DNA from 2 places in the Caballeronia sp. AZ10_KS36 genome. Region 1 is predicted to be linked to the other one. Evidence: predicted binding sites of a transcription regulator. Region 1 holds the regulator's gene; the other holds the start of a gene.
The links. The regulator LexA, encoded in region 1, represses DNA repair genes until DNA is damaged. The targets are predictions, from matches to a motif close to ACTGTATNNNNATACAGT.
Positions count from the first base shown of each region.

Region 2: imuA (translesion DNA synthesis-associated protein ImuA) is a predicted target of LexA. The motif match lies at 1,818-1,835, and genes of this name have one in related genera.

Region 1 covers NZ_JALQDQ010000013.1:214,956-221,702, reverse strand. The annotation lists gene cysT (sulfate ABC transporter permease subunit CysT) at 1-197, opposite strand, end outside; gene NCR35_RS07740 (sulfate ABC transporter substrate-binding protein) at 303-1,349, opposite strand; gene lexA (transcriptional repressor LexA) at 1,598-2,266, shown strand; gene NCR35_RS07730 (hypothetical protein) at 2,407-2,742, shown strand; gene NCR35_RS07725 (DUF2939 domain-containing protein) at 2,823-3,404, shown strand; gene NCR35_RS07720 (universal stress protein) at 3,433-3,942, opposite strand; gene nodI (nodulation factor ABC transporter ATP-binding protein NodI) at 4,239-5,192, shown strand; gene NCR35_RS07710 (ABC transporter permease) at 5,198-6,046, shown strand; gene gnd (phosphogluconate dehydrogenase (NAD(+)-dependent, decarboxylating)) at 6,101-6,747, opposite strand, start outside.
Region 2 covers NZ_JALQDQ010000045.1:5,190-11,936, forward strand. The annotation lists gene NCR35_RS27285 (hypothetical protein) at 1-293, opposite strand, end outside; gene flhC (flagellar transcriptional regulator FlhC) at 526-1,110, opposite strand; gene NCR35_RS27295 (flagellar transcriptional regulator FlhD) at 1,113-1,412, opposite strand; gene imuA (translesion DNA synthesis-associated protein ImuA) at 1,848-2,555, shown strand; gene NCR35_RS27305 (Y-family DNA polymerase) at 2,479-3,957, shown strand; gene NCR35_RS27310 (error-prone DNA polymerase) at 3,962-6,747, shown strand, end outside.

The sequences.
Region 1 (6,747 bases):
AAGGTCAGCCGGTACGACGCCAGCACCCGCGGCGATGTCACCGCGCGGACGAACTGCGCCCAGTCGAGCGTCGCCGTCTTCGCGAACGTGGCGGCGAGGGGTATCAACACCACGAGGCTCAGATACGCGAGCGTGATGCCGAGCGTCAGGCCGAAGCCCGGTAGCGCGCTCGGCTTGCGCAAAGTGAAAGTCGTCATCCTTGCTTTCGTCCTGTTCCAGTGCGCCGGGGAGCGCGTGTCATCGAATGCTTGTGTGACCGGCGGCGTCATGGCGCGCCGCTTCGGTTTGCTTACGTTTTGCGCTTATTGCGGTTGATAGATCGAGTCGAACACGCCGCCATCGGCGAAATGCGTCTTCTGCGCCTTGGTCCAGCCGCCGAACGTGTCGTCGATGGTGTAGAGCTTGATCTTCGGGAACTGCTTCGTGAGGTCGGCCGGCACCTTGTCCGAGCGCGAACGATAGAAGTTGCGCGCGGCGATCTGCTGGCCTTCGTCGCTATACAGATACTTTAGATACGCCTCGGCGAGCTTGCGCGTGCCGTGCTTGTCGACGACCTTGTCCACCACCGCGACCGGCGGCTCGGCCAGAATGCTCACCGAAGGCACCACGATCTCGAACTTGTCCGGACCGAATTCCTTCAGCGACAAAAACGCCTCGTTTTCCCACGCGATCAGCACGTCGCCCTGGCCGCGCTGCACGAAGCTCGTCGTAGCGCCGCGCGCGCCGGAGTCGAGCACGCCCGCGTTCTTGTACAGCTTCGCGACGAAGTCCTTCGCGGTTTGCTCATTGCCGCCCGGCTTGTGCTGCGCGTAGGCCCACGCGGCGAGATAGTTCCAGCGCGCCCCGCCCGATGTTTTCGGGTTCGGCGTGACGATGGAGACGCCCGGCTTCGTGAGGTCGTCCCAGTCCTTGATGTGCTTCGGGTTGCCCTTGCGCACGAGGAACACGATCGTCGACGTGTACGGCGAGGCGTTATCCGGCAGGCGCTTCTGCCAGTCGGCGGCCACGAGCCCCTTGCCCGCGAGCGCGTCGATGTCGTAGGCGAGCGCGAGCGTGACGACGTCCGCCTGCAGGCCGTCGATGACCGCTCGCGCCTGTCCGCCCGAACCGCCGTGCGACTGCTTGAACGTGACGGTCTCGCCGGTTTCGGCCTTCCACTTCTTGGCGAATGCCTGATTGAAGTCCTGATACAGCTCGCGCGTCGGGTCGTACGACACATTCAGAAACGACGTCTGCGCGTGTGCTTGCGTGCTCATCGCCACAATCGCGCCGATGCCCGCCGCCGTCAGCGCAAGCGCCGTCAACGCTTTGCGTGCTTTGGTCCCCAATCCCGCTTTCGTGCTTTGCATTCCCCGTTCTCCGTCTTATCCAATTGACGGAATCAGTCTATCGGCGGGCCTATATGAACAGAAATAATCGTTTTTCAGTCTTTTATATCCAAAGCTGCTAAAGCCTGAGGCGCGCGCTCATGTGGCGTGGCACGTCGGCCCGTGTTGCGGTTTCGCGCGGAACTTAAAGTAATGCTTGAAAAGCGCGGAATACTGTATAAAAATACAGTCATCTGTTGATCCATACAGTGCACGAGAGGCCCGAGCCAGTGACCAGAACCTCAAAACTTACCGCGCGTCAGCAGCAGGTCTTCGAACTGCTCCAGCGCGCAATCGAGCGCACCGGCTTTCCGCCGACGCGCGCGGAGATTGCCGCTGAGCTGGGCTTTAGCTCCGCGAACTCTGCGGAAGAGCATCTGCGGGCACTGGCGCGCAAGGGCGTCATCGAACTGGCGGCGGGTTCGTCGCGCGGCATCCGGCTGATTGGCGACGCAGGCCGTTCAGAAGACGCCCCGCACCAGTTCACGTTGCCGCACGCGAGCATCATGCAGCTCTCGCTGCCGCTCGTGGGCCGTGTCGCAGCGGGCAGTCCCATCCTCGCGCAGGAGCATATTTCGCAGCATTACGCGTGCGATCCCGCGCTGTTCTCGAGCAAGCCCGACTACCTGTTGAAAGTGCGCGGCTTGTCGATGCGCGACGCCGGCATTCTGGATGGCGACCTGCTCGCCGTTCAAAAACGCACCGAGGCGAAGGACGGACAAATCGTCGTTGCGCGGCTCGGCGACGACGTCACGGTGAAGCGTTGGAAGCGACGTCCGGACGGCGTCGAACTCATCGCGGAGAACCCGGACTACGAGAACATTTTCGTACGGTCCGGCAGCGGAGACTTCGCGCTGGAAGGCATCGCAGTGGGCCTGATCCGCTCGGGCGAATTCTAGTCAGCGGCGGCAGCGCGCTTTCAAGCGTCGCTGAGCGCCTTTTCACGCCACGCACGACGCGGCGCGTTTCGAGTACATCAAGCACGGACGGCAGCCGCTCGCGGCATGCCGGGGTGCGTCCTATCGTCTGGAGAGTCATGATGGAACGTTTTGCCCGTTTGCTGCCCTTTCGCCGGTTCGGCCGTCTGCGTCATCTACGTGCGTTGATTCCTTGCGGCGCCGCTGCGCCTTCGCGAGCCGAAGCTGCGCCGGATCTCTTCGATTCCATGCCCGCGCTGCCGTCTCGCCAGCCTGCGTTCGCGCGCGTGTCGCTGACGCAGACGGTCCACGCGGAGCCGCCGCGGAGTGCTCCCGTGCGCGTCTATCGAAGCGAGTCGCGGCTGATCCTGGTCGGCAAGATCAGCGAAGTGTCGCGCATGATCGACCGCTGCATCGACGAAGAGCGCGCCGGTCTCACGGGCGGAACGGTGGCGTGAACTGGCGGCGGGTCGGGGAATTTGTCGTGCGTCGGCGTGGTCCATTCTGCATTGACCTTTGCTGAAGGCTTGACCGTCGCATGTCCCGCACCGCTCGTTTGGTTGTCGCCACGCTCGCCGCCGTATTGCTCGTGGCGGCGCTTGGCTTCGTCTACGCGTCGCCGTATATCGTGCTGGACCGCGTCAAGCGCGCCGCCGACGCGCGAGACGCCCAAACGGTCAACGACTACGTCGATTTCCCCGCGTTGCGCGCGAGCTTGAAGGATCAGATCGCCGCGCTGCTCACGCGGCGCATCGACGTGCAGAAGAGCGGCAACCCGCTCGCGATCATCGGCGCGATGATCGGCGCGGCGCTGGTCGGCCCGCTCGTGGATTCGTATGCGACGCCGGACGGAGTCGCCGCCATCCTGAACGGCATACCGCCGCGCGGCAATCCCGGCGAACGTCCGCCTGCGGCGGGCCGAGCCGATGCAAATGCGTCCGCGCCGGCGAGTGCGTCCAATCCGGCTCCGCAACCGCCGCAAACGACGGCCGGCTATCGCGGCATCAACACGTTCGTCGTGACGTACCAGCACGGCGCAGGCGATGCTCGTTATTCCGCCATCTTTCACCGCAGCGGGCTGGTGTCGTGGAAGCTCGTTGCTGTCGACCTCAACGGCTGACGCGCCTTCGCAATCCGTCGTCGAAAGCTCACGCGCCCGCTTCGGCCTTCGCCGGCTTCGCGGCATACGCAGCGGCATCTTCCGCTTCTGCCGATTCGCCTGCCTGACAGACGGCAACCAGAATGCTGCACGACACGCGATCGAGCAAAGGCGTGTTCCCCGCGCCCATCCACCAACGAGCGAGACCGCTCCGGCAGCGGTGCCCGACGACGACGAGATCGACCTTGAGGCTGTCGGCCAGCGCGGCGATTTCGTCGATCGGATGGCCAAACGCGAAGTGCCCCTGCGCTGACAAGCCGCGCTCGCGCAGCCACTCGACGCCTTCCTGCAGAATATCGCGCGCCGCTTCTTCGAAGCGCCCGCAGGCCATATCGGTCAGCAATCCGGCGCTCTGCGCAATGCTCGACCGCATGTCGACCACCGCGAGCACATGCGTTTCCGCGTTGAGGTCGAGCGCGAGATTCGCGCCCTGGCGCAGCGCCTTGCGGCCCTCTCTGGAACCGTCGTAGCACAGCAGAATCTTTCTGTAGCTTGTCATGATGCCTCCCTGCCGCAGCGCAGATTGACTGCGGCGTAACTTCATGATCCTGTGCAGCGCCAGACGTGGCAACGATGGAAAACGCTAACTTCACGCAATAGCGCGCCGCACCCGCGCAACGTTGGACTCATGACTAGCTGGCCGCGTGCCAGATTGCGTCGAAGCCCGTCGCACAAGGCTTCGCGGCTTTCGGCATGCTCGCACGACTCGCCCGGCGCACCGCTTCTGCCCGCGCAAGCGCCGCGCCGGTGCATTCGATTACACTAGCTCGCTGACCTTTCCCCGGCAGGAAACGCATGACACAGCGCACCACGCGCGAGCACGCGCCCGAATCGGCCGACGCGCCCGCCATCGAATTCAGCGAAGTCATCAAAAGCTACGGCGCGAAGAACGTCGTCGACGGCCTGTCGTTCGACGTGCGCCCCGGCGAATGCTTCGGCCTGCTCGGTCCGAACGGCGCGGGCAAGACGACGACGCTCAGGATGCTGCTCGGCATGACGTCGCCCGATCACGGAAACATTCGGCTCGTCGGCGAACCGGTGCCGTCGCGCGCGCGTTTCGCCCGCGAACGCGTCGGCGTCGTGCCGCAGTTCGACAATCTCGATCCCGACTTCAGCGTACGCGAGAACCTCGTCGTCTTCGGCCGCTACTTCGGCATCGCGGGCGCGCGCATGGACGCGCTCGTGCCGTCGCTGCTCGAGTTCGCGCGGCTCGAAAACAAGGCCGATGCGCGCGTCGGCGAATTGTCCGGCGGCATGAAGCGGCGGCTGACCTTGGCGCGCGCTCTGGTCAACGATCCCGACGTGCTGATCATGGACGAACCGACCACCGGTCTCGACCCGCAGGCGCGCCATTTGATCTGGGAGCGTCTGCGCTCGCTGCTCGCGCGCGGCAAGACCATGCTGCTCACGACGCATTTCATGGAGGAAGCCGAGCGCCTGTGCGACCGCGTCTGCGTGATCGAGGAAGGCCGGAAGATTGCCGAGGGCCGTCCGCGCGACCTGATCGCGTCGGTGATCGGCTCGGACGTGATCGAGATTTACGGCCCCGACCCGCAGGCGCTGGCCGCCGAACTGCAACCGCTCGTCGAGCGCATGGAAGTGAGCGGCGAGACGCTTTTTTGCTACGTCGACGACCCGCAAGCCGTGCACGCGCGCGTCAAGGGGCGCGAGGGCGTGCGTTATCTGCATCGACCGGCGAATCTGGAAGACGTTTTCTTGCGGCTGACCGGCCGCGAAATGGTGGATTAATCGCGATGGAAACCTTCGATCAGCCGCGCGTCGCAAGCAAAAAGCCCAGCGAGACGCACCCGCGCGACGCCGCGCCGCTCACCAACGCGCTGCCCGCGAACGCGACGCACTGGATGTCGGTCTGGCGGCGCAATTACCTCGTCTGGAAGAAGCTCGCGGTCGCCTCGATGATCGGCAACCTCGCCGACCCGATGATCTATCTGTTCGGCCTCGGGCTCGGTCTCGGGCTGATGGTCGGCCACGTCGAGGGCGTGTCGTATATCGCGTTTCTCGCCGCGGGCACGGTGGCCTCCAGCGTGATGATGTCCGCGAGCTTCGAAGCGATGTACTCCGGCTTCTCCCGCATGCATGTGCAGCGCACGTGGGAAGCGATCATGCACACGCCGCTCACGCTCGGCGATATCGTGCTTGGCGAAGTCGTGTGGGCCGCAAGCAAGTCGGTGCTCTCGGGCGTCGCGATCATGCTGGTCGCGGGCGCGCTCGGCTACGCCAGTTTTCCGTCGATGCTGCTCGCGCTGCCCGTCATCGTGTTGACCGGGCTGGCGTTCGCGAGCACCGCGATGATCGTCACCGCCATCGCGCCGAGCTACGACTTCTTCATGTTCTATCAGACGCTCGCGCTCACGCCGATGCTCCTGCTCTCCGGCGTCTTCTTTCCGGTCGCGCAACTGCCCGCGCTCGCGCAGCATGTGACGCAGGCGCTGCCGCTCGTACACGCCGTCGAACTGATCCGCCCCGCGATGCTCGGCCGCCCGCTCGACGGTTTCGCGCTGCACGCGGGCGTGCTGGCCGCTTATGCCGTGCTGCCGTTCTTCATCTGCGCGTGGCTGTTCCGCCGTCGCATGATGAAATGAAAAACGGCGATGGACCGTCGCGGTTCATCGCCGTCTAACCGGACGCTCAGCGCGTCACTTCGCCGGAAACTCCTTGTGGCCGCCGAAGCCGAAGCGCATCGCGGACAGCATGCGCTCGGGGAACAGATCGGCGTCGCGCGAGCGGAAGCGCGTGTACAGCGCCGCCGAGAGCACTTGCGCGGGCACGGCTTCCTCGATGGCCGCCTCGATCGTCCAGCGCCCTTCGCCGCTGTCCGCCACGATGGTCGAGAAGTGTTCGAGTCCGCCGTCGCTCGCGAGCGCGCCCGCCGTCAGGTCCAGCAGCCACGACGACACGACGCTGCCGCGCCGCCACACTTCCGCGATATCCGCGAGGTCGAGCGAATAGCGCTCGTTCTCGGGAAGGTCCGTCGATTCCTTGTGCTTCAGAATGTGGAAGCCTTCCGCATACGCCTGCATCAGCCCGTACTCGATGCCGTTGTGCACCATCTTCACGAAGTGCCCCGACCCGACCGGCCCGCAATACATGTAGCCGTTCTCGACGCGCGGATCGCGTCCTTCGCGCCCCGGCGTCGCGGGAATGTCGCCGCGTCCCGGCGCGAGCGTCGCGAAGATCGGATCGAGCCGGCGCACGACGGCCTCGTCGCCGCCGATCATCATGCAGTAGCCGCGCTCCAGTCCCCAGATGCCGCCCGAGGTGCCGACATCGACATAATGCACGC
Region 2 (6,747 bases), on a different contig from region 1:
AACTGGATGCCCACATCGCAGCATTCGTCGTGGCTCAGGAAATTACGGCGACCCGGCGGATAGAGCGCGAAGATATTGGCGACGGATCGCTCGATCGATTGCAGGCGGCGGCCGAGCCCCTGGTTCGCGAACGTCTGGGCCCGCGACACGGTGAGCTGCCCGGCAAGATGACCGAGGTCGAATTTAACGCGCGCGTTTCCGTTGCGCAGCTCGCGGATTTGGTCTTCGAAATCGCGGACCTGCTCCGCCGAGTACCCGTGTTGTTCGTTGTTCTGCCCTACAACTTCCGTCACGCCCATCTCCTCTCGCCCACTGTTCGCCCTGACGACTCCCAAGCCGAGGCCGCGCCTATGTCGATTAACAAAAGAGGATGCTATCAGCTCCTCTCAGATGAAAGGCCGCGCAGCCTGGGTGGAAGGCGAAAAACGACTTCCGCTCCAAGATGTTGTACGGTCGGCTGACGTTGGACGAAGACGACATGCGGCTGCTGTATGTACGTGCCGAAGGCCGCTCCCGGATAAACGGTCAGGCCGCTTTTGCCTGCAACGCCGCGTCGCGCTCGAGCGCTGCTTTCGCGGCTGCCTTCGTCTTGCCGGCGCGCGACGGCGGCTGGCAAATGCCGCACACCATTGAGTGCGATGGGTCATGTGCATGCGCGACGAACTTGCCGCGACAGCGTGTGCATCCCGCGAGACGTAGGATTCCGGCGTCCCTGAAACGGATATACGTCCAGGCGCGCGTCAGGTCCATCTGCAATGCCTCCCCGTTCATCGTGAAGTGCTCGGCATACAGCGCATAGGCGCGCGTCAGCAGCTCGACAGGATCCAGCCCTTCGGCATTTGCTTCGAGGAAGGCATAGACGTTCGCGAACATCGACGTATGAATGTTCGGCGCCCACGTCAGATACCAGTCTTCTGAGAACGGCAGCATGCCCTTCGGCGGCGACGCGCCTTTCACTTCGCGATACAGGCGAATCAGCCGATCGCGTGAAAGCGTCGGGATCTCCGACTCCAGCACTTGCATGCGCGCACCGAGCTTGATCAGCGCGATCGCGCGCATGACCTGCGCGGCTTCGCTCGCGAGACTCTTGGAAGACGTGATCGTGCTCATGGTCAGGCCGCGAGCAGCGCTTCGTTGGACAGGGCCGTCGCCGGCGCATCAAGGCTGCGGCTTGCGAGGCCACCGAGCATTTCATCGGCGCTCATGCGAAAGAAGCAAAGCAGTTGCGATGACGACGCTAGCTTGTCCGCCTGTGCCGGCGTGAGCTTGAGGAGCGTGTCGGCGATTTCGGCCGACAGCCCGAGGTGCGCCTGTGCGGCCTCGCGGTCCGATGCCAACACCCGCCGCGCGAGCGTCAGATAAGACAGGTTCAACTCGCGGATGGAAGAAAGATCGTAGCTGGCGTGTGTCATGGCTGGCGTACCGGAAGTGGCTGTGACCGTATGCGTCGGGAGCGCCTTGAGCGACAGCGCAAGCGAATTGTCTGTTCAAAAACTTGGCTCTGCAACAGAAAGTTACATTCGCAAACCTTTGCATCACCAACTTACGCCGACGCAATCGTTGTCACTGGTTAGCGACTGCCTCCGCATAGGCGCGAAACGAGCCATCGGCGCGCACTGTTACCGCATTGCGCGCGGAGTTTTCGCTTGCTATCCGCAACTTTCACGTGTTTTATGCTCGTCATGCAAAGCCGGGACAGGCGAGTAACAATTGCCGCGTAACGGTTTTACCGCGGTTATTGCGCGACAGTGTTACCACCGCTTACGTTTGGCGGATAGATATGGTTGGACGAAAGCGTCGTCGCGATGGTGTAGACTACTGTACAAACATACAGTACGGGGTTGAACATGGGAGCGTTGGCCCTCGAAGACATTCACCCGAGCATTTGGCGCGGCTCGCAGCTCGCCTCCGCGCGCGCGAACGTGTTGCCGTGCGGGTCGCTGGAATTGGCCGCTGAGTTGCCGGGAGGCGGTTGGCCGAAAGGCGCATTGACCGACTTGCTAGTGCAGCAGCCGGACGTCGGCGAACTGCGATTGCTTTTGCCCGCGTTGAAGGCGGTCGCGCAGCGGCGCATCGCCCTTCTCCAACCGCCGCACCGTTTCCAGCCTGAAGCCGCAGCCTATTGGGGCCTGCCCGAGACGTCGGTCAACGTGGTGCGCGCGCAAAAGACAGCTGATGCACTGTGGGCGGCGGAGCAGATTCTCCGGTCCGGTACGTTCGGCGCTTTGCTCTTCTGGCAAACCCACGTTCGCCCCAAAGCGCTCCGGCGCCTGCACCTCGCCGCGCAGACCGGCGAGTCGCTGTTTTTCATGATCCGGCCACTTGCCGCCGCGAGCGACACGAGCCCTGCTCCGCTACGTGTGGCCGTGCGCCCGGCGCGCGACAGCGTGTCGTTGCAGTTCGTTAAGCGCCGCGGCCCCGCACGCGACGAGCCGCTCGTCGTTGGATTGCCCCATTCGCCTATCCTGTTGAATCGCCATGCAAGTGTGGATCGGCGTATATCTGCCGCACCTCAGCCGAGAAGTCTTCCAGCCGAACTGGTCGTCCACGAGTGAGGCTGGCTTCGGTCCGGGCTTGGTCGTGCTCGATCACGAGCGTGTCGTCGCGCTCGATCAGGCAGCGCACGAGGCCGGTGTCCGCATGGGCATGCGCAAGGGCGGCGTCCTGACGCTCGCGCCGGACGCGCGCATGCACGACAAGGACGAGCTCAAGGAGCAGCAGGCCGTCGCCGATGTGGCCACCGCCCTGATGCAATTCAGCCCGCAGGCATCGATCGCCGAGGAGCAGACCGTGCTCGTCGACGTGTCGGCGAGCTTGCGCCTCTTTGGTGGCGTGCGCGCGCTGCGCCGCGCGATCCGCGCCTCGCTCGCCGCGTTCGGCTTCACGGTTCGCCTGAGCGTCGCACCCACCGGCCAGAGCGCGTGGCTGATGGCGCGCTATCGCGGCGGCCACCGCCTTTCCATTCGCTCGCTCATGCGCCAGTTGCCGCGCTTGCCCGCCCTGCTGGTGCTGGAAGCACGGCGCTACGCCGACTGGTTCGACGGTCTCGGATGCGCGAGCGTCGCGGACCTGCGTCGCTTGCCGCGCGCGGGCCTCAAGAAACGCTGCGGTGTGGCGCTTATCGACACGCTCGACCGCGCTGTCGGCGAAGCCCCGGAACTCTACGAATGGGTACAGACGCCGCCGTCCTTCAATGCACGCATCGAACTGCCGGACCGTGTCGAGCACGCCGAAGCTGTCCTCTTTGTGGCGCGGCGGCTCATCGTCCAATTGACGGGTTGGCTCGCCAGTAAGCAACCGGCGCTCACGCGGTTTTCCATCGAGCTTGAGCACGAACGCGGGCGCGCGGCCTTGCCGCCAACGAAGATTGAGGTTGCGCTTGCGGAGCCGACGTGGCACGAGGAACACCTGACGCGATTGCTGAAAGAGCGGCTTGGCCGCGTCGAACTGGCGGCCGCGGTCATCGCCGTGCGCGTCGAAGTGAATGACGTTGAAGCGGCGGCACCGCCTTCCGATACCCTTTTTCCGGAGCCGGGCGGCAGCGCCGCCGACCACAACCGGCTGATGGAATTGCTCGTCGCACGCCTTGGCCACGAGAACGTCTTGCGCCCGGCCCCCGTCGCGGACCATCGGCCCGAGATCGTCGGGAACTGGGTGCCGGTCACGAGCGACGTCAAAGGCTGCCCGTTGCCCGGCGATCAGCCGCGCCCTTCGTGGTTGCTTGAGACGCCTGTCCAGTTGATGACGCGCCAGCACAGACCGTTCTACGGCAGTCCGCTGCGCACGGTCTCTCCGGGCGAGCGCGTGGAAGCCGGATGGTGGGGAGGCGAGCTCGTTACGCGCGACTATTTCGTCGCGGAAGCCGACGACCACACCTGCTACTGGATCTACCGCGAGCGCGTCGGCAGCCGCGACGAAGAGGACCCTCGATGGTTCCTGCACGGCCTCTTCGGGTGACACGATGGACGCTTTTTCGTCGATGCTGCCCGGCTATGCCGAGTTGCAGTGCTTCTCCAACTTCACTTTCCTGCGCGGCGCCTCGCACGCAGAAGAACTGATCCTGCGCGCGGAGCAGCTGGGCTACCTTGCGATTGCCATTACGGACGAATGCTCGCTCGCCGGTATCGTGCGCGCGCACGTTGCCGCGAAGGAAGCGAACATCCGCCTCATCGTCGGCGCGCACTTCCAGTTGACCAACGCCGGCGGCACGCCTGCCCTCGCCTTCACCGCGCTCGCGATGAACCGCAATGGCTATGGGAACCTGTCGGAACTCATCACGCTTGCCCGAACGCGCACATCAAAGGGCACGTACCTGCTGTCGCCCAACGACTTGGCGCGGCCGGAAGCGCCATACGACCACCTGAAGGGCTTGCCCGACTGTCTCGTCATTCTCTCGCCCGAATATCCAGCGAAGGAAGAACGGCTCGACGCGCAGGTCGAATGGCTCGCGCGCACGTTCGAGGGCCGCTGCTCTGTCGCGCTCACGCTGCACGCCGGCGCGATGGACGACATCCACCGCGGCATCGTCGAGTACGTCGCCGACCAGCACGGCGTGCCGGTAGTCGCGACGGGCGCAGTGACGATGCACGTGCGCTCTCGCAAGCCGCTGCAAGACACGCTCACCGCCGTGCGCCTGAACCGCTGCATCGCAGAGTGCGGCTTCGAACTCGCGCAGAACGCCGAGCAGCATCTACGCGCCCGGCTGCGGCTTTCCAACCTCTATCCGGCGCGGGCGCTTGCCGAGACGCTGACGATTGCGAGTCGCTGCACCTTCTCGTTGGATGAACTGCGCTATGAATATCCGGACGAACTCATCCCGGAAGGCACCACGCCCACCGCCTATCTGCGGCAGGAAACGTACATCGGTGCGCACCGGCGCTTTCCGGCAGGCATACCACATAAGGTGCAGACGCAGATCGAGCACGAGCTATCGCTCATCGCCGAGCTTCGGTACGAACCGTACTTCCTGACGGTGTACGACCTTGTGCGTTTCGCGCGCAACGAAGGCATCCTCTGTCAGGGGCGCGGGTCGGCCGCAAACTCCGCTGTTTGCTATTGCCTGGGGGTGACCGAAGTCGATCCAGCGCGCAGCTCGACGCTCTTCGAGCGGTTCATCTCCAAGGAACGCGGCGAGCCGCCCGATATCGACGTGGACTTCGAGCACCAGCGGCGCGAAGAAGTCATCCAGTACATCTATCGCAAATACACGCGCACCCGCGCGGCGCTCGCGGCCGCCGTCACGACGTACCGGCCAAAGAGCGCGCTGCGCGACTCCGGCAAGGCACTCGGCGTCGATCCGATCATCGTCGACAAGGTGGCCAAGTCGCATCACTGGTTCGACTCCAGCGCGGATCTGCTAAATCGCTTCGTCGAGTCGGGCCTCGACACCGCGACGCCAATCATCCAGCAGTGGGCAAGCCTCGCCTCGCAACTGCTGAACTTCCCGCGCCATCTATCGCAGCACACCGGTGGCTTCGTGATCGCGCGGGGCAAGCTCTCGCGGCTCGTGCCAATCGAGAATGCCGCGATGGTCGATCGCAGCGTGATCCAATGGGACAAGGACGACCTCGAAGCACTCGGGTTGCTGAAGATCGACGTGCTCGCGCTCGGGATGCTCTCGGCGATCCGGCGCACGCTGGACATCATCTCGAAACAGCGCGGCGAGCCGTTCGAGTTGCAGGACATTCCAGCGGAAGACGCGACGACATACGAGATGATTTGCCGCGCCGATACCGTCGGCGTCTTCCAAATCGAATCGCGGGCGCAGATGAGCATGTTGCCGCGCCTGCAACCGCGTAAGTTCTACGATCTCGTCATCGAAGTGGCGATCGTGCGGCCGGGGCCGGTGCAAGGCGGTATGGTCCATCCGTACCTGCGCCGGCGGCAAGGCAAGGAGCCCGTTTCGTTCCCTTCGCCTGAGATGGAGACCGCGCTCGCTCGCACGCTCGGCGTGCCGATCTTTCAGGAGCAGGTGATGCAGGTCGCGATGCTCGCGGCAGGATTCACCGCCGGCGAGGCGGACCAACTCCGTCGTGCAATGGCCGCGTGGAAACGCAAAGGCGGCTTGCAGCACTACTACGATCGCATCGTCAACGGCATGCTCGAGCGCGGCTACGACCGGGAGTTCGCCGAATCGATCTTTGCGCAGATCCAGGGCTTCGGCGAGTACGGCTTTCCGGAGAGCCATGCAGCGAGCTTCGCGCTCCTCGTCTATGCGAGCTGCTGGCTCAAGTGTCATGAGCCGGCGGCGTTCCTGTGCGCGATGCTCAACAGCCAGCCGATGGGCTTTTACTCGCCGTCGCAGCTCGTACAAGACGCGAAGCGCCATCAGGTCCGCGTTCTGCCGATCGACGTCACGGTCAGCAACTGGGATTCGTTCCTTGACGGCGACGACTCAATGGCACCGGTACGGCTCGGCATGTCGCTGATTCGCGGCATGCACGAAGAGTCGGCCGCACGCATCGAAGCAGCGCGCGCCGTGCGCCCCTTCGAGTCGGTCAATGACCTCGCCAACCGTGCGCGGCTCGATCGCCGCGACTTGCAACTGCTCGCAGATGCAAACGCGCTCGCCGCTCTATCTGGTAACCGGCGAGAGGCGCTCTGGCAGGCGGTCGCAGCCGTGCCCCATAAAGACCTGCTGCGCGCGACGGCGCGCGAAGAAGAATTGCCGATGCTCGCGGCGCCGAATGAAGCGCAAGAAATCGTCAGCGACTACCGCGCGACCGGCCTCACGCTGAATCGTCACCC